4 regions of the Pandoraea oxalativorans genome follow, and region 3 is predicted to be linked to each of the others. Evidence: predicted binding sites of a transcription regulator. Region 3 holds the regulator's gene; each other region holds the start of a gene.
The links. The regulator sigma-54, encoded in region 3, starts transcription at its own class of promoters, with help from an activator protein. The targets are predictions, from matches to a motif close to TGGCANGNAANCTGCTTT.
Positions count from the first base shown of each region.

Region 1: a site for sigma-54 is predicted at 2,605-2,622, ahead of MB84_RS18830 (acetyl-CoA acetyltransferase). Genes of this name have one in related genera too.
Region 2: a site for sigma-54 is predicted at 1,651-1,668, ahead of glnA (type I glutamate--ammonia ligase). Genes of this name have one in related genera too.
Region 4: a site for sigma-54 is predicted at 2,632-2,649, ahead of MB84_RS11045 (circularly permuted type 2 ATP-grasp protein). Genes of this name have one in related genera too.

Region 1 covers NZ_CP011253.3:4,273,422-4,278,235, reverse strand. Annotated here, with positions in the region: gene MB84_RS18840 (TRAP transporter large permease) at 1-952, opposite strand, end outside; gene MB84_RS18835 (TRAP transporter substrate-binding protein) at 968-1,987, opposite strand; gene MB84_RS18830 (acetyl-CoA acetyltransferase) at 2,661-3,827, shown strand; gene MB84_RS18825 (acyl-CoA synthetase) at 3,856-4,814, shown strand, end outside.
Region 2 covers NZ_CP011253.3:2,204,324-2,209,137, reverse strand. Annotated here, with positions in the region: gene glnA (type I glutamate--ammonia ligase) at 140-1,555, opposite strand; gene MB84_RS10015 (rhodanese-like domain-containing protein) at 2,027-2,494, shown strand; gene MB84_RS10010 (LysE family translocator) at 2,609-3,226, shown strand; gene MB84_RS10005 (DUF4148 domain-containing protein) at 3,522-3,866, shown strand; gene MB84_RS10000 (hypothetical protein) at 4,254-4,493, shown strand; gene MB84_RS09995 (hypothetical protein) at 4,713-4,814, shown strand, end outside.
Region 3 covers NZ_CP011253.3:595,275-600,088, reverse strand. Annotated here, with positions in the region: gene lptA (lipopolysaccharide transport periplasmic protein LptA) at 1-404, shown strand, start outside; gene lptB (LPS export ABC transporter ATP-binding protein) at 430-1,200, shown strand; gene MB84_RS02790 (RNA polymerase factor sigma-54) at 1,294-2,784, shown strand; gene hpf (ribosome hibernation-promoting factor, HPF/YfiA family) at 2,926-3,282, shown strand; gene ptsN (PTS IIA-like nitrogen regulatory protein PtsN) at 3,519-3,974, shown strand; gene hprK (HPr(Ser) kinase/phosphatase) at 4,065-4,814, shown strand, end outside.
Region 4 covers NZ_CP011253.3:2,445,335-2,450,148, forward strand. Annotated here, with positions in the region: gene alc (allantoicase) at 1-325, shown strand, start outside; gene MB84_RS11030 (ureidoglycolate lyase) at 386-919, shown strand; one part of gene MB84_RS11040 (IS3 family transposase) at 1,153-1,468, shown strand; one part of gene MB84_RS11040 (IS3 family transposase) at 1,468-2,363, shown strand; gene MB84_RS11045 (circularly permuted type 2 ATP-grasp protein) at 2,680-4,104, shown strand; gene MB84_RS11050 (alpha-E domain-containing protein) at 4,175-4,814, shown strand, end outside.

The DNA of each region.
Region 1 (4,814 bases), 2.0 Mb from region 3:
AGAGCGCCGGGGCGACGGCTGCCATGTCGGCCGCCTTCGAGCCGGAAATGCCCGAGACGAGGAACATCGCGCCGAGCAGCACGTATTGCAGGCCGCCACGCACGTGGCCGAGCAGCGATGCCATGAACTCGATCAGACTGCGCGCCAGACCGCTCATCTCGATGAGCGCACCCAGCAGCACGAACAGCGGCACTGACAGCAGCACGAGGCCGGACATGCCTTCGTCCATGCGGCTCACGACGATTTGCAGCGGTGCGTCCGTCACCAGCGCCAGATACGCGAGCGTGGCGGTCCCGAAGGCAAACGCAATCGGAATGCCGCCGGCCACGCATGCGCCGACAATCAGCACGAAGAAGATCAGCAGGTTGTAGTTGCCCATCGCGATCAGCGCAGGGCGGCCGAGCCAGAGCGCCGCACCGAGCGCTGCGACGAACAGCACGCCGAGGCCGAACTGACGCGCACTGGAGCAGCGTGCCATGCGTGAGATTGCGGCAATGAGCATGAGCGCCGCGCCTACCGGCAGGGCGGCTGCGCGCAGCCCGTCGGGGATTTCCAGTGCCGGCGTGGTGATGTCCATCTGTTCGATGGCATGCGTGTACGCGGGCATGATGATGAGCGCGACGAACACGCACACCGTCAGCGCGGCCATGGTCTGGAACCAGTCGCGCCAGGCAGCGGGAAGCTTGTTGACGATGGCGGACAAGCGCATGTGCTCGCCCCGGTCGAGGGCAAGCACCGCGCCGAGCATCGAGAGCCAGATGAACAGCATCTGCGCGAGCTCATCCGACCACGTGAGCGGATTGTCGAACCCGTAACGCGAGACCACGCCCGCGAGCAGGATGAGAGTTTCCGCCACCACCAGCAGCACGGCAACCGCCTCGGTGACTTTCATCACCGCGCGGTTGACGTGGCAGAAGAGGCGGGCGAGCGCGTGCGTCGGCTCGGCCGTCATCGTCAACGTTTCCATTTACGCGAGCTTCCCAGTGTACTTTTCCAACATGGCCCATGCTTCGTCGCCGAACTTCTTGTGCCATTCGGCGTAAAAGCCGGCGGCGCGAAGTTTGTCGCGGAACTGCTCGTTGTTCGGGGCGTTGAACACCAGACCCTTCTGCTTGAGCTCCGCCATCACGCCATCGTTGAGCTTGCGCACGTCGTCGCGCTGCGCCATGGCGGCGGCGTTCACGTTGGCGGTGACAATCTCCTGAAGGTCCTTCGGCAGCTTGTCCCACTTCTGCTTGTTGGCGAGGAACCAGAAACCGTCCCACATGTGGTTCGTCATCGACACGTATTTCTGCACTTCGTAGAGCTTGGCCGTGGTCAGCAGCGCCAGCGGGTTTTCCTGCGCTTCGACGATGTGCGTCTGCAGGGCCGAATACACTTCGGCGAAGTTGATCGACGTGGGCGACGAATCGAACGCCCTGAACATCGACGTCCACAGCGGGCTCGTCGGCACGCGGATCTTCAGGCCCTTGAGGTCGGTCGGCGAGTTGATCGGACGGCTGCTCGTGGTGATCTGGCGATAACCGTTCTCCCAGATCTTGTCGAACGCGAACACGGTCGTCTTCGCGATCTGGCCGCGCACGTGCGCACCGAGATCGCCGTCCATGGCCGCCCACACCTGGCTGTAGTCCTTGAACGCGAAGCCCACGCCCGAAATCTGTGCGGCGGGTACGAGCGTGCCGAGAATCAGCGGCGAGAGCGTGAAGTAGTCGATCGCACCCGAACGAATCTGGCTCAGCATGTCGCTGTCGGAGCCCAACTGATTGTTCGGATAGATCTGGAAGTCGATGCGGCCTTTCGATTGCTCGGCGATCTTCTGCGCCATCTCCTTGGCGCGGATGTTCATCGGATGGCTGACCGGCAGGTTATTGGCGAACTTCAGCGTGAATTCGGCAGCGTGCGCCTGCGTCTGATACAACCCCGTAGCGGCGGCGGCCGATGTGGCGGCCACAACCTTGATGAAATGGCGGCGATCCATAGTGCTCATACTGCATGTCTCCTGATTATTGGTTTGGTGACTGCGTCTGAAGCTCGGGGCGTGCAAGCGTGCTGCGATGCAGCGTCCCGGCCAACTCGAAAAAGTGGCTGGCTAATCTTACGCAAATCGAATGCCAGTTCGGCATCCGAACGGGAAAACCCTTACGTTGTTAAGCATCAGTGAATTCCCGAAGGCGGTGCTGCGCGTGGACCGTGCGCCCCGCTTGGGCCTTTCATCAGGCGCAACAGGCGTGCGCGACGCTGGCGGGGCACGGCGCGTCTTGCTGCGCGTGCGAGGCTCGCCCGGACACAGCAAACATGCGGGTGTGACACCTGTCGCATTTCGCCGACGCGTTGCGACACCTGTCGCAAATGCCGCCACGCCCGGTGCGACAGGTGTCGCACGCATTTCGGCATGCCGGGCATTGCTGCGGCACAGCAAATTTTCTTCATCCGGTGGGCTTCAGAATTCACTTGATGGGCCAGCGGCTCCCGCTTTACGCTTGCGTCAATTGCATAGGCGCCACAAGCGCAGCAAGGGAACGACCTCGCAACGACGACTGACCGGGCCGTCGACGTGACAGATCAGGCGTTGCGCTGCCCGTGTACTCGCGCCTTGCAAGGATCTGGCATCGAAATTGCTCACCGGAGTCTGGATGACCCCAATTTTCCGGAGACACTTCATGGTTGCTGCATGCCTTACCGGCTGGGCCCACTCCCAGTTCGGCAAACTCGATAACGTCGACGCCGAGGTCCTGCTGGCCGACGTCGCCCAGGCCGCCCTCGACGATGCGGGCCTCTCGCCCGAACAGATCGATTCCATCCACGTCGGTACCTTCAACGGCGGCTTCCTGTATCAGGACTTCCCGTCGTCGCTCATCTTCAACCGCATCCCCGGCCTGCGTTTCAAACCCGCCACGCGCTACGAAAATGCGTGCGCGACCGGTTCCGCCGCCGTACATGGCGGGCTGCAATCCATCGAAGCGGGCAAAGCCACCCATGTGCTCGTGATCGGCTTCGAGAAGATGACCGAACTCGCCACGCCACAGGTCGGCGAAGTGCTGCTCAAGTGTTCGTATGCGCGTGAGGAGGCTGGCATTCCCGGTGGCTTCGCGGGCGTGTTCGGCACCATCGCGCAGGCCTACTTCGAGCGCTACGGCGATCAATCCGACGCGCTCGCGCGCATTGCGGCGAAGAACCACCGCAACGGCTCGGTCAATCCGTATGCGCATATGCGTCGCGACTTCGGTTACGACTTCTGCCGCAACGTCTCCGAGAAGAACCCGTTCGTGGCCGGTCCGCTCAAGCGCACCGACTGCTCGATGGTGTCGGACGGTGCGGCTGCGCTGGTCATCTCCAAGGCAGATGTCGCACGCAGCATGCCCAAGGCGGTCGGTTTCCGCGCGGCCGTGCAGGTCAACGACTATCTGCCCCTCTCGCGACGCGACCCGCTGGCGTTCGAAGGCGGTCAGCATGCGTGGCGTCAGGCGCTGGGTGTGGCCGGGGTGTCGCTGAAGGATCTGTCGCTGGTCGAGACGCATGACTGCTTCACCATCGCCGAGCTCATCGAATACGAAGCCATGGGGCTGGCCAAGCCGGGACAGGGTGCGAGTGTCCTGGCCGAAGGGTTGACGGAAAAGAACGGCCTGCTGCCGGTGAATCCGTCGGGCGGTCTGAAGGCGAAGGGGCATCCGGTGGGCGCGACCGGTGTGTCGATGCACGTGATGGCGGCGATGCAACTGACGGGGACGGCGGGCGACATGCAGATTCCCGATGCGAAGCTGGCGGGCGTCTTCAACATGGGCGGCGCGGCCGTGGCGAACTACGTGAGCATTCTCGAAGCGCGCTAAGCGTGCCGGGCCATCAAGGAGACGAGAAATGCTCAAGAAGGTCATGAACCTCGGCCGGATGTTGGCCGACGTCGCGCGGCGGCACCCGGACGAACCCGGGCTGATCGTCGGCGAGAACGTCACGACGTGGGGCGAGATCGATGCCCGCGTGAACGCTGTGGTCGACGCGCTGCGCAAGCTCGGCGTGAAGAAGGGCGACAAGTTGCTCGTGCATTCGCGTAACAACCTGCCGATTTTCGAGAGCGCATGGATCGCGTTTCGCCTCGGGGCCGTGTGGGTGCCGACGAACTTCCGCATCACCGCCCCCGAGGCGGCGTATCTGGGGCAGTCGAGCGGCGCTTGCGTGATGATTTATGACGCGGGTTTCGAAGGCCACGTCGATGCGGTGCGTGCGGCGTCGCCCGCATTGCGCCACGTCATCGCCCTCGGCGCACCGCGCGCGGGCGAGTTGCATTACGAGACACTCGTTGCCGAACACATGGGGGCTCAGGGTTACGAGGAGGAAGTCGAATACGAAGATCCGCTGTGGTTCTTCTACACCTCGGGCACGACCGGCCATCCGAAGGCGGGCGTGCTCTCGCACGGGCAGATGGCGTTCGTCGTCACCAACCATCTGGCCGATCTGATGCCCGGCATTACGTATCGCAGCCGCTCGATGGTCGTTGCCCCCTTGTCGCATGGCGCGGGCATTCACGCCATCGTCAACACGGCACGCGGTGCGGCCAGCGTGTTGCTGCCGGGCGAGAAGATGGACGCGGAACAGGTCTGGCAGGCCATCGAGCGTCACCGGGTCGACAACATGTTCACGGTGCCGACCATCGTCAAGATGCTGGTGGAAGATCCGACGGTGGACCGCTACGACCATAGCTCGCTGCGCTTCGTAATCTACGCGGGCGCGCCGATGTATCGCGCCGATCAGAAGTACGCGTTGCAGAAGCTGGGCCGCGTACTGGTGCAGTACTACGGACTGGGCGAGGTGACGGGCAA
Region 2 (4,814 bases), 1.6 Mb from region 3:
AATGCACATTGGGGATGCATGGCGCGCGCGCTGCGGATAAAAAAGGGGGACGGCCGCGGCCATCCCCCCGTGCTTGTCGGGCATGACGGTCGGCCGCAGGCGTTCCGTCATGCCGGCGCATTGCTGCGCAGCGACCCGATTACAGCGAGTAGTACAGTTCGAACTCGAGCGGGTGCGTGGTCATGGCCACGCGGCGAGCTTCGTCCGTCTTCAGTGCGATGTACGAGTCGAGCATGCCGTCGGTGAACACACCGCCACGGGTCAGGAACTCGCGGTCTTCGTTCAGGTATTCCAGCGCCTGTTCGAGGCTCGAGCACACGGTCGGGATCTTTGCGTCCTCTTCCGGCGGCAGGTCGTACAGGTTCTTGTCGGCGGCTTCGCCCGGGTGGATCTTGTTCTGCACGCCATCCAGACCGGCCATCAGCATGGCCGAGAAGGCCAGGTACGGGTTGGCCATCGGGTCCGGGAAGCGCGCTTCGATGCGGCGACCCTTCGGGTTGGCAACGTACGGAATACGGATCGATGCCGAACGATTACGGGCCGAGTAGGCCAGCTTCACCGGGGCTTCGAAGTGCGGCACGAGACGCTTGTACGAGTTCGTCGACGGATTCGTGATCGCGTTCAGGGCACGGGCGTGCTTGATGATGCCGCCGATGTAATACAGCGCGAATTCCGACAGACCGCCGTAGCCATTGCCTGCGAACAGGTTCTGACCGTCCTTCCAGACCGACTGGTGGATGTGCATGCCCGAACCGTTGTCGCCAACGATCGGCTTCGGCATGAACGTGGCCGTCTTGCCGTAGCTGTGCGCCACGTTGTGCACGACGTACTTCAGGATCTGCGTCCAGTCGGCGCGCTCGACCAGCGTCGAGAACTTCGTGCCGATTTCGTTCTGGCCCTGGCCAGCCACTTCGTGGTGGTGCACTTCAACCGGCACGCCGAGTTGTTCGAGCAACAGGCACATTTCCGAGCGCATGTCCTGGAACGTGTCGACCGGTGCGACCGGGAAGTAGCCACCCTTCGTGCCCGGACGGTGGCCGGTGTTGCCGCCGTCGAAGTCCTTCGACGAAGACCACGGGGCTTCTTCGGAGTTGATCTTCACGGAGGTGCCCGACATGTCCGTGTTCCACTGGACCGAGTCGAAAATGAAGAATTCCGGCTCCGGACCGAAGAAGGCGGTGTCGCCCAGGCCCGTGCTCTTCAGGTAGGCTTCAGCGCGCTTGGCGATGGAGCGCGGATCGCGGTCGTAGCCCTTGCCGTCGGCCGGTTCGATCACGTCGCAGGTCAGGACCAGCGTGTTTTCTTCGTAGAACGGGTCGATGTAAGCGGTGTTGGCGTCCGGCACCAACAGCATGTCCGAGGCTTCGATGCCCTTCCAGCCAGCGATCGACGAACCGTCGAAAGCGTGACCGCTCTCGAACTTGTCGGCGTCGAAGTGCGACACGGGCACCGAGACGTGCTGCTCTTTGCCGCGCGTGTCCGTAAAGCGGAAGTCGACGAACTTGACGTCTTCTTCCTTAACCAGGTTCATCACATCTGCCACAGATTTGCTCATGCTATCTCCCGAAAGATTCAATCTGGCGCTGCTGGCGCTCATCGCCCGCGTCGCCGCACCCTCTTAACGAACTCCGTGTTCGAATTCGCCAATGATAAGCAGGAAGCGTGCCAACGCATCGCTTCACTGCTGTGCCTCACCCTCACCCACTGATTTCTAAGGAAATATTCGATGCTGGTGCGGCCAGCGCCGAATTCCCGCTCGCGGGCTTTAATTCTCTATTTCGGTGCACATCGCACCAAAATATCACCATATTGGTGCATTTGCAGATTATGCACCTTTTAAGTGCTGTCGGGCCGCATCGTCGGCCCGAAGTTGTGCGCCATATTGCACCGTCGTCGGGCGCGGTGGATTCGGACCGCAGAATATCCAGACGACTCCCAATGCCGCGCGATGTCACTTAAAGCGCATCTTTGCGTGTGCTGCACGCTAGAATGAAGGACAACCATCGACTAACGAGATCACAGCAATATGACAAGCGCAAAAGCCATTCTCGACCAAGCTACGGAGCGTCGCGCCACGGGCCAGCTCGCCTACACAGGCGCGCTCACGCCGGAAGAGGCGCTGGCATTGCTCAACGCCGATGCGAACGTTCGTCTGATCGACGTGCGTACGCGCGCTGAACTCGATTGGGTCGGGCGCCCCCAAGTGCCGGACGGGCAGTACGCAAACGTCGAATGGGTGCGCTATCCCGGAGGCGTGCCCAACGAACACTTCCTCGAACAACTGACGTCGCAGACGACGGACAAGGCAGCGCCGCTGCTGTTCCTGTGCCGCAGTGCTGCCCGCTCGAAGGCCGCCGCAACGCGCGCCTACGAAGCCGGCTTCACACAATCGTTCGATATCCTCGAAGGCTTCGAAGGCGACAAGGACAGCAACGGTCACCGCAAGAATGTGAGCGGCTGGTGCTTCCGCGGCCTGCCGTGGTTCGGTGCGTGAGATCGGGACATCGGGACATCGGTCATCGCCCGGACAGTGAGCGATGGGCGGGGCAGCATCGTGTAGACAACACATAGATCACTCAGAACGACATCAACGCGAGGAGACGCAGCGATGGACTGGACTCACTTGTTGACTTTCGCGCTCGCCCTGTTTGTGGGCGCGGGCACGCCGGGCCCCGGTATCGCTGCCATCGTCGCACGCGTACTCGGACGTGGCACGCAAGGCGCGATTGCCTTCTCTGCAGGCGTCGCCATCGGCGACGTCGTCTGGCTCACGCTCGCCGTGCTGGGCGTCGCTGCGCTGGCGCACACATTCTCCGGCGTGTTCCTCGCGATCAAGTACGCTGGCGCGGCGTACCTCCTCTATCTCGCCTGGAAGATGTGGCACGCACCGGCCATTGCGCCGACGGAGCCGCTCGCCGCCGCACCGCGCGAGAAGTCCTGGCGTCTGTTTCTGGGCGGACTGTCGGTCACGATGGGCAACCCGAAGGTCGTCGTGTTCTATTTCGCATTACTGCCCAACTTGCTCGATCTCCAACGCGTGACGGCACTCGGTTATGTCGAAGTCGTCGGCGTCACACTGACGGTTCTCGCGATCGTGTTCGGCAGCTATATCGCGCTGGCGTCGCGCGCACGGCGACTACTCAGTTCAGCGCGCGCCGTGAAACGCCTGAATCGCGCGACGGGCACCGTGATGGCTGGTGCGGCGGTTGCCATCGCCACTCGCTGAAGGCATCCGAAGCATCTCCGCTATCTCCGCATCGCCACCGCATGACGAACGCCATCTTCGGGTGGCGTTTTTTATTGATGCCGCGTCGCCGAGCGCCTCTCATCGAGTGAGAACGCGCGTCGCATTATTGCGGCTCGCGTAATGATGCATTCGCTTAATTGCCGTTTTTCTGTGATAGCCCGGGGCATAGACTGGCTTCACCGGTCGCGCACAACGCATACCGCGTCCTACCAACAGTCGCTCGATACCGATGCATTGCGCGCCCCCGCAACACAGAAGAACAGGAATTGACGTCATGAATCGCACCCTCAATCGCAAACTCATTGCATCGGCACTGATCTCGGCCACGATGGCCACCGCAGCAGGTTCCGTTTTCGCACAATCGCAGTTATCGAGCGACGCTTACCCCGACGGTTCGCCGTTCGGCTGGGTGCCGCAAACGTCGCAACTCACCCGCGCACAGGTGCGTGAGGAACTGGTCGACGCGCGCGCCAAGGGCTTGATTCCGCAGAACGACTACGACTACCCGGCGTTCAACACGATGAGCAACGCCAACGTGCCGGGCAAGACGCGTGCACAGGTCTATGACGAACTCGTGCGTGCGCGCCAGAACGGCGAGATGAAGTACTCGAATCCGTAAGCTACCGCCAAACCGGCCCTCGTCATGCCGCCTCCCTAGGGCGGTGTGACCGACGCGCGCAGGCCGAATGGCATCGTCGGCCTGCGTTGCGTCACCTTATTCCTCCCTAGTCCCGCCGACAGGCGCGCGCCCCCGCCCAACGACGTTTTACCGGGCGATCTGTGGTGCGTCGGTCCAGTGCTTCCCCTCTGGCCCGGCAGTCACGCACGGCTTCCCACGGGCGCATCTCCTGTCGCCATGCGTTCCCCGTCATCGCATGGGACTTTCGCCCGCGCTCCCGCCCTGGAGTGCGGGCTTTTTTCATGGCGGCGTTGGTGGACGGCGGTGGACTGCGCAGGCTGCGTGCTACCATGCAGCCGTTTCAATTTGCATAGACAGGATCATCCGGTGAGTGACATCCAACTAGATATCGAGTGGACCGAGCGCGCAGCGAAGAAGGCCGAGCGACTCGTTCCGAAAGACACCCCGCTCGGGTTGCCGCCGCTCGAATGCCTGCCGCAGGAAGGTGACGTGATGTTCCTCGGCAAGGGCGATAAGAAGCAACCGTTCGTTGTGGTGGAGCGTCAGTACCACCACGAAGGCGAAGACGCCTGGACGATCATCCTGATCCTGGATCTTCCGGAATAACGACGACGTCCCCCCCTGAGGGGCATGCGATCCGTCCGAAGCATCGGCAGCCGAAGCGCCTGCCGTTGATTCGGACGGATCGCAGACCTGTCCGGAAAGCACGGCGCGGCCACTGGGGAAACCCCGGTTGTCGCGCCGCTTTGCTTGAGGGAAGCCGTTTTCTATACTGGAGACGCGACTAACCTCGTGCATCGCCTGGTGGCGACAGGGAGATCCAGCATGATCGCGCCCCACCTTTCCAATGCCCAACTGGTCTGCATGTTTGCGATCGCGGTATTCGGCGCGATCGTTGTCGGCGCAATGCCGTGCAAAGGGACCGTT
Region 3 (4,814 bases):
ACTACAAGCCGGGTGGCCCGCTCGCCTACATGCGTCAGAAGCGCGACGGCATCGACGAGTACATCGACGGCTGGGGCGAGACCATCTATTACAACGGCAAGACCGAAGTCGCCACGCTGACCACGCGGGCCACGCTCAAGCGTCTGGCCGGCGGTACGAAGGTGCTCGACGAGATTCACGGCAGCGTGATCACGTACGACACCTACAATGAGGTCTACACCGCCAACAGCGGTGCCGATCAGGTCACCCCCAACAATCCGAACGGCCGCGTGCGCGCTACGCTCGCCCCTCGCAACGCCACGGGCGCACAGGCGCCGGCGCCGGCGCCGGCACCGGGTGCCGCGCCCAAGGGCGACCTGCCGCCGCTGTCGCCTTCCAAGAACATCGGGAATCCGCGTGAGTAATTCTGCCAATAGCAACGTCTCGACCATCAACCCGGGCGCAGGCCCGGTGGGCAAGCCCAGCGCGCTCGTCGTGCGCTCGCTCAAGAAGCAGTACGGCGCGCGTACCGTCGTTAAGGATGTGTCGCTCGACGTGAAGAGCGGCGAGGTCGTGGGTCTGCTTGGCCCGAATGGCGCGGGCAAGACAACGTCGTTCTACATGATCGTGGGGCTGGTGCCTGCCGACGACGGCGAAATCCAGCTCGACGGCAACCTCATCAGCGAACTGCCGATCCACGAGCGCGCCCGCATGGGCGTCTCGTATCTGCCGCAGGAAGCGTCGGTATTTCGCAAGCTCACGGTCGAAGACAACATTCGCGCCGTGCTTGAATTGCAGGTCGATGCACAGGGCAAGCCCCTCAAGCGCGACGAAATCGAACGCCGCATCGAAGCCCTGCTCGACGAGCTTCAGGTGGGCCATCTGCGCGAGAATCCGGCGATGTCGCTCTCGGGCGGCGAGCGTCGTCGCGTCGAAATCGCACGCGCCCTGGCCACACAACCGCGATTTATATTGCTCGACGAACCGTTCGCGGGCGTCGACCCGATCGCCGTGCTGGAAATCCAGCGGATCGTGCGCTTTCTCAAGGACCGAGGCATCGGTGTCCTGATTACCGACCACAACGTGCGCGAGACGCTGGGTATCTGCGATCACGCGTACATCATCAGCGAAGGCTCGGTGCTCGCCGCAGGCACGCCTGACCAGATCGTCGCCGACGAAAGCGTCCGCCGCGTCTATCTGGGCGAAAATTTCCGGATGTAAAGCAGATTTTTCGCATGTAAACCCTGCCTCCGATAGGCGTCAGGGACGGTTCCGTTGGCGTGACAAAGCCTCTACAATGAAGGCGAGACCGCTATGAAACCGACTCTTCAACTCCGCACCTCGCAGCACCTGACCCTCACGCCGCAGTTGCAGCAATCGATCCGGTTGTTGCAACTGTCGACGCTCGAACTTCAGCAGGAAGTCGAGCACGCCCTCACCCAGAACCCGATGCTCGAACGCGAGGACGATTGGCTCGCCGGTTCGGTACGTGTGGGCACAGACGGGTCGCTACGCAACGAGCGAGGTTCGTCGTCCAGCGGTTCGAACGACAACGGCCCCGACGCCGCTAACGGTCACGACGAAGCACGCGAACTCGATGGCGAGGCCCGCTTCGACGACAACGCGCCGGATAACGGCAGCGACTGGAGCCTGAACGACTTCGCCCGCTCCGGCAGCGCATCGGACGACGACGACAATGCGCGTCCGCAGCTGCACGTCGACCATCCCAATCTGCGTGAACATCTGCTGGCTCAACTGCGCCTGACCAAGGCCTCACCGCGCGACCGCGCGCTGGTGGAATTCCTGATCGAATCCCTGGACGAAGACGGCTACCTTGGTAGCCTGCTCGACGAGATTCAGGCCGAAATGCCCGAGGAGCTGGCGCTCGAAACGGAAGAGATCAACGCGGCGCTGGCGCTACTGCAAAGTTTCGACCCGGCGGGCGTGGGCGCCCGCAGCCCGGCCGAGTGCCTGCGCCTGCAGCTTCAGCGACTGCCCGCAAGCGCTGTGCGTACGCTGTCGCTGCGCATCGTCACCGATCACCTGGAACTGCTGGCCGCGCGCGATTACACGCGTTTGCGCCGCCTGCTGGGTGTCGGCGAAGACGGCCTGCGCGCCGCGCATCAGCTGATTCGTTCGCTGGACCCGTTCCCGGGCTCGGCTTACGGCGCGCCCCAGGCCGACTACGTCGTGCCGGACGTGCTGGTACGCAAGCAGGGGAGCGGCTGGACGGCGGAGCTGAATCCGGAAGTGATGCCGCGTCTACGCATCAACGAGATGTATGCGCGCATTCTCCGAAATAACCGGAACGATCCGGGAACCGGCAACCTCCAACAGCAGTTGCAGGAAGCGCGCTGGCTGATCAAGAACATCCAGCAACGCTTCGATACGATCCTGCGGGTGGCGCAAGCCATTGTCGAGCGTCAAAAGAACTTCTTCACGCATGGCGAAATCGGCATGCGGCCCTTGGTTTTACGCGAGATTGCTGATACGCTGGGTTTACATGAATCCACGATTTCACGGGTGACAACGAGTAAGTACATGCTCACTCCATTTGGAACCTTCGAGCTTAAGTACTTCTTCGGATCGCACGTGGCAACGGAAGCCGGAGGCGCTGCGTCATCGACCGCTATCCGCGCACTCATCAAGCAACTCATAGGAGCAGAAGACCCGCAGAGCCCCCTTTCCGATAGCCGTATCGCGGAACTGCTGGCAGAGCAAGGTTTTGTGGTGGCGCGGCGCACTGTCGCGAAGTACCGCGAGGCCATGCGAATCCCCGCAGTGAACTTGCGCAAATCTTTGTAGGACAGTCCTGGTGCGCCATGTTGGCCGCTGGGGCATCACGCCGCAGTGCGACATTGCGTCACGTCAATGGCTCGCACCCTCGCTAGCCAGCGTCAACGTTGACGCGGCCTGCACTTCGGCATTTCAGCAAGGAGAGCAGCTATGAATCTGAAGATCAGTGGACACCATCTCGAACTCACGCCGTCGCTGCGCGAATTTGTCGTCAACAAGCTTAACCGCGTGTTGAATCATTTCGACCAGCTCATTGGCGCCGAGGTGATCCTCTCTGTCGACAAGACCAAGGAGAAGAGCGGACGCCAGATCGCGAGCGTCACGGTGTTTCTCAAGGGCAAGGAAATTTTCGTCGAGAAGTGTGACGAGAATATGTATGCCGCCATCGACAAGCTGATCGACATGCTCGACCGCAAGGTAATGCAGTACAAGGATAAGGTTCAGGATCACGGTCGCGAAGCCATCAAGCACCACGAACTTCCTCCAGAGGCGGAACCGCTGCAATAGCATCGTTCAGGCGTGGTCATCGCATTGGCTGATACCGACGAAAACCCGCAAGGAACCCCCTTAGCGCATATCCGTCTGTTGTAAGTCTGGCATCACCCACCGCGGGGCCGTTGAACGGCCCCTTTTGTATGGTTCGCCCCACTTCCGTGACTTGCCGCGAGCGCGGCGGCGAGTGGTCTATAATGCGAGGTCAATCGGGGGTTGGAGGGCGACCATGCGTTCGCCCGCATTACAAGATGAACCGTTTAGCCAAACTCATACTCGAGTCCAACATCCTGCTTGGACTGTCCGTTACCAGCAAGAAGCGCCTGTTCGAACAGGTCGGCCTCCTCTTCGAGAACAATGCCGGGCTTTCTCGCGCTGTGGTAACCGACAATCTGTTCGCCCGTGAGCGTCTCGGCTCGACGGGTCTTGGCGAAGGTGTCGCGATTCCGCATGGACGCATCAAAGGCCTGAAGTTTCCGGCCGCCGCGTTCATCCGCCTGGAAGAGGCCATTCCGTTCGAAGCGCCCGACGGTCAGCCCGTCTCCCTCCTGTTCGTGTTGCTCGTGCCCGAGCAAGCGACGCAGCAGCACCTCGAGATCCTGTCCGAAATTGCGCAGTTGCTCTCGGACCCCGAGATGCGCAGTATCCTGATCAACGCGCCCAGCGCCAACGATGTCCACGCCGCGCTGACGAACTGGAAGCCCTGAGTCGTCCCGCGTCGTCAGCGCACCGGTACGAATCGCCGCGAACACACACGAATTCCGTAGCTCCCACACCCAACCGAACGAGGCGACGCGGTGGAACTGACCGGCATCAACGCGCAAAGCATTTTCGACGACAACGCCGCGACGTTGCGTCTGTCGTGGCTCACAGGCCATGAAGGTTGGGAGCGCGGCTTCACGCCGGAGAGCGTGGCGACCGCCACCTCAAGCGCGGACCTCGTGGGCCACCTGAACCTCATCCACCCGAACCGGATTCAGGTGCTCGGCGAAGCCGAGCTACGCTACTACCAGCGTCTCACGGACGAGAACCGCAAGCGTCACATGGGCGAAGTCATCGCGCTGGAACCGCCGTTCCTCGTGGTGGCAGATGGCCTCGAAGCGCCGCCCGATCTGGTGCTGCGCTGTACACGCTCTTCCACCCCGCTGTTCACCACGCCGCTGTCGACGGCCTCCGTCATCGACAGCCTGCGTCTGTACATTTCTCGCGTTTTCGCGCCGCGCTGCACGATGCACGGCGTTTTCATCGACATTCTGGGCATGGGCGTGCTGCTCACCGGCGACTCCGGCCTCGGCAAGAGCGAACTCGGTCTGGAACTGATCAGCCGTGGACACGGCCTGGTGGCCGACGACGCAGTCGATTTCGTGCGTCTCGGGCCGGATTTCGTCGAAGGCCGCTGCCCGCCGCTGCTGCAAAACCTGCTGGAAGTGCGCGGTCTCGGTCTGCTCGACATCAAGACCATCTTCGGTGAGACGGCTGTGCGCCGGAAAATGAAGCTCAAGCTGATCGTGCAACTGGTGCGCCGTCCCGATGGCGAATTCCAGCGT
Region 4 (4,814 bases), 1.9 Mb from region 3:
TGACTGGGCGATTATTGCGTTGGCGCAGCCGGGCGAGATTGGCAAGATCGAAGTGGACACGGCGCACTTCAAGGGCAACTTCCCGGACCGCTGTTCTATCCAGGCGGCGTACGTGACGGGCGGGACCGAACAGTCACTGATTACGCAATCGATGTTCTGGCCCGTGTTGTTGCCGGAGCAGAAGTTGGCGATGGACAAGCAGTTCTACTTCGAAGAGCAGGTGCAGAAGTTGGGGGCGATCACGCACATCCGTTTCAACATCATTCCGGACGGCGGCGTCTCACGCCTGCGTCTGTGGGGACGGTTGAGCGACAAGAAGGCGTGATGAGGTGACCGCGAAGGACAGCAGCACAGCGAAACGAACAGAGAGAACAAGGAGCGTGACATGGCGGGACCGGCATTGAAGATCGAGCGGTTGACGCGAGAGGCGTTCGCGCCGTTCGGCGATGTGATCGAGTTGGAGGGTGCGAAGCATTTCGCGATCAATGGCGGGACGACGGAGCGTTTCCATGATTTAGCGACGGTGGATCTGGGCCCGGAGGGCGGACGCACGTTGGTCAACGTCTTCCGAGGCCAGCCGAGACAGTTGCCGTATGAGGTGAAGATGTTGGAGCGTCACCCGTTGGGCAGTCAGGCGTTCATCCCGTTGAAGACGACGCCGTATTTAGTGGTCGTCGCTCCGGCGGGCGAGTTGGACGTGAGCAAGCTGCGTGCGTTCGTCTCGGATGGATGGCAGGGGGTGAACTATGCCAGGGGCGTGTGGCATCACCCGTTGTTGGCGTTGGATGAGGTGAGTGACTTTGTGGTGGTGGACCGGGGTGGTGAGGGGCACAACTGTGACGAGCAGGATTTGCCGGGTGTGTATTTGCTGACGCAGGCGGCGCTGGATGCGGTGGTAGGAGCGCAGAAAGCTGCGTAAGTGAAGAAGGAAGCGAAGGAAGCGGTAATAAGGGACGCCGGGCGATGCTCGGCGTTTTTTATTGGGCGGGGGAAAAGCGAAGTGAGGCGTGGAGGAAAGGGGTGAGGCGTGGGGAGGGACAGGAGACGTGTGGGCGGCGTGGAGCGGCCCCATGAAACACCGGACACAGCGACCCACTTACAATAACGGGTAGGCATAAGACTGTGTTTTTGACTAACACCAAGCAGGAAGTGATGGAAGTGTTGACGGGCCCAGAGCGCCGGCGTCGCTGGACGGCGGAGCAGAAACTGTCGATGGTTCGCGAGAGTTTCGAACCGGGAAAATCGGTTTCAATGGTCGCGCGCCATTACGGCGTGAACCCGAACCAGCTATTCCACTGGCGCAAGCTGTACCAGGACGGTAGCCTGTCAGCGGTCAAGGCTGGCGAAGAAGTGGTTCCGGCATCGGAGTTGGCTGATGCGCTCAAGCAGATTCGCGAGCTGCAACGGATGCTCGGCAAAAAAACAATGGAGAACGAGATTCTCCGGGAAGCAGTTGAATACAGCCGAGCAAAAAAATGGATAGCGCACTCGCCCTTGCTGCCGGAGGACGGCCAGTGAAACTGGTCTGTGAAGTTCTCGGCGTGTCGCGCTCGAACGTATCGGCACGACTGTCGCGTCCGGCGACGTGGCGCGATGGCCGGCAATCAAGGCCGACCGACGACGAAACTGTAGTCGAGGAAATCCGCCGTGTCGTCGGCGATTTGCCCAGCTATGGCTACCGGCGGGTTTGGGGCACGTTGCGCAACGAGCGCGTTGCAGTTGGACTGGCGCCGTTCAATGCCAAGCGCATTTATCGCATCATGCGAACGCATGGGCTGCTGACGCAGCGCCGACCGATTGCGCCGCGAGCCCACCGTCGACATGATGGCAAAGTGGCCGTCGCGCGCAGCAATCAGCGATGGTGCTCGGACGGCTTCGAGTTCCGCTGCGACAACGGCGAGCCGCTGCGTGTGACGTTTGCGCTGGATTGCTGCGACCGAGAAGCGATGAGCTGGGCGGCGACGACAGCAGGCCACAGCGGCGACATTGTGCGCGACGTGATGCTGGCCGCAGTGGAAAATCGGTTCGGCAACGAGGTGCATACGCCGTCCGAAATCGAGTGGCTGAGCGACAATGGTTCGGGCTATACGGCTGACGATACGCGCCGGTTTGCGATGAACATCGGACTAAAGCCATTGACCACGCCCGTGTGCAGTCCGCAAAGTAACGGCATGGCCGAGAGCTTCGTGAAAACGATGAAGCGCGACTACGTCGCCTTCATGCCGAAGCCGGATGCTGCAACCGCTGCTCACAATCTGGCCATTGCATTTGAGCATTACAACGAGAAGCACCCCCATAGCGCGCTGAAATACCGCTCGCCTCGCGAGTTCCGGCGCTCGATGGATTCAGCAACCTTAGTGTGATGGTGTGTCCGGTTTTACAGGGTCAACTCCACGGCGTCACGGCCCCTTTCTGCAGCGAGTTGGGTTTATGTCTGAGCGGCGGAAAGGGGCCCCGGTCCGTTAGGGGGAAGGTGTTAGGGGGCGGGGGTAAACACAACAGTCCGAGTAGAACCCCAACTCCTATACTTCGAAACACCGATGTGGTGCGTAGGCGGTGGTGCAGGGAGGTGGGCGCACCGAAAGCGTGCGGAAAGCGGCAAAAGGTTAAAAAAGGGCGGAAAAACAGCTCGGGCATGGATATTGCTCGATCTCGACACAGCAATCTGCGGAGAAGCCTATGGTCGAGAGCTATAACGAGATGGCGAGCATCACGGGTGCGACGCGTTCGCACTACCGTCGGTTTGACGACTGGTTGAAATGTCAGACAGAAGATGTCTTGCACCATAAGCGAGCCGAGGCCGATCTGGCGTTCAGGCGCGTGGGGATCACGTTTGCTGTGTATGGGAATGAGGCGGGCACGGAGCGTCTGATCCCGTTCGATCTGATCCCTCGGATCATTCCTGCGCATGAGTGGCATACATTGCAGACGGGTTTGCGTCAGCGAGTCGAGGCGCTCAACAAGTTCATCCACGACGTTTATCACGACCAGAACATCCTGCGTGCGGGCGTGATCCCGGCGGATCAGGTGTTGAAGAATGCGCAGTACCGTCCGGAGATGCAGGGTGTGGACGTTCCCGGCGACATCTACTCGCACATCGCGGGCGTCGACGTAGTTAGAGCGGGAACGGGAGACGATGGCGTCTTCTACGTCTTGGAAGACAACTTACGGGTGCCATCCGGCGTGTCGTACATGCTGGAGAATCGCAAGATGATGATGCGGTTATTTCCGGAGTTGTTCGCGCGCAATCGCATTGCACCGGTGGAGCATTACCCGGACTTATTGCTCGACAGCCTGCGGGCCGTAGCGCCGATCGGCGTGGACGATCCCACCGTCGTCGTGATGACGCCGGGCATCTACAACTCTGCATACTTCGAGCATGCGTTCCTGGCGCAACAGATGGGGATCGAGCTGGTCGAAGGGCAGGATTTGTTCGTCGAGGACAACCTCGTCTACATGCGCACGACCAACGGTCCGAAGCGTGTCGACGTTATCTATCGCCGCATTGACGACGACTTCCTCGACCCGCTTGCTTTCCGCGCCGACTCCACACTGGGCGTGCCGGGGTTGCTGAGCGTCTATCGTGCGGGGCGCGTGACATTGGCCAACGCCATCGGTACGGGCGTCGCCGACGACAAGTCTATCTACCCGTTCGTCCCCGACATGATCGAGTTCTACCTCGGAGAGAAGCCGATCCTGAATAACGTGCCGACCTACCAGTGCCGTCGGCCCGACGACCTTGCGTACACGCTCGACAACCTCGGGGAACTGGTCGTCAAGGAAGTCCACGGTGCGGGCGGGTACGGCATGCTCATCGGTCCGGCGTCCACCAAGGCCGAAATCGAAGCCTTCCGGCAGCGGCTTATCGCGAAACCCGACGGCTACATCGCACAACCCACGCTGGCACTCTCCGCATGCCCGACGTTCGTAGAAGCCGGTATCGCCCCGCGACACATCGACCTGCGGCCGTTCGTGTTGTCCTCGGGCAAGGGTGTCACCATGGTGCCGGGCGGCCTGACGCGCGTAGCGCTCACGGAGGGTTCGCTGGTCGTCAACTCCTCGCAAGGGGGCGGGACCAAGGACACCTGGGTACTGGAAAAGTAAGCGGCAGAGGCCATAGAGAGCGCGCAAGTCAGCCAGACCGCGCACATCGGAAAATTATCGGGAAGAGATCATGCTCAGCCGTACCGCCGACCACTTGTTCTGGATGGCCCGCTATATGGAGCGAGCTGAAAACACCGCTCGCCTGCTCGACGTCAATTTGCAAAACCTCCTGCTTCCGCAGGATGCCGTCGACGACGAAGACGATACCGACATGGCGCAGGTCCTCGCTGGCGGCATCGACAATGAAGCGGGTTGGCGCGCCACCTTGCGCATCTCCGAGCTGGAGCCTGCGTTCAACCGCAAACATGGGCGCGCGACGCGCGCCAACGTGCTCGACTTCGTGGTGCGCGACCCCGAGAACCCGTCGAGCATCGCCTGCTGTCTGGCCGCCGCGCGGGAGAACGCCCGTGCCGTACGCGGCACATTGACCACCGAGCTATGGGAGAGCGTCAACAGTACCTGGCTGGATTTCCCGCGCATCCTCGATCTGCTTGAGCGCGATCCCGCGCACCTGTTCGAATGGGTCAAAGTGCGCTCTCACCTGTCGCGGGGCGTGAGCTTCGGCACCTTGTTTCAGGACGACGCCTTCTACCTCACCCGGCTCGGCCTGTTCCTGGAGCGCGCCGACAACACCGCCCGCATTCTCGACGTCCGTTTCCACGAAGCGGTGCGAGCCGACAAGGCGGGGCCGGACGCGTCGCATCCGACCG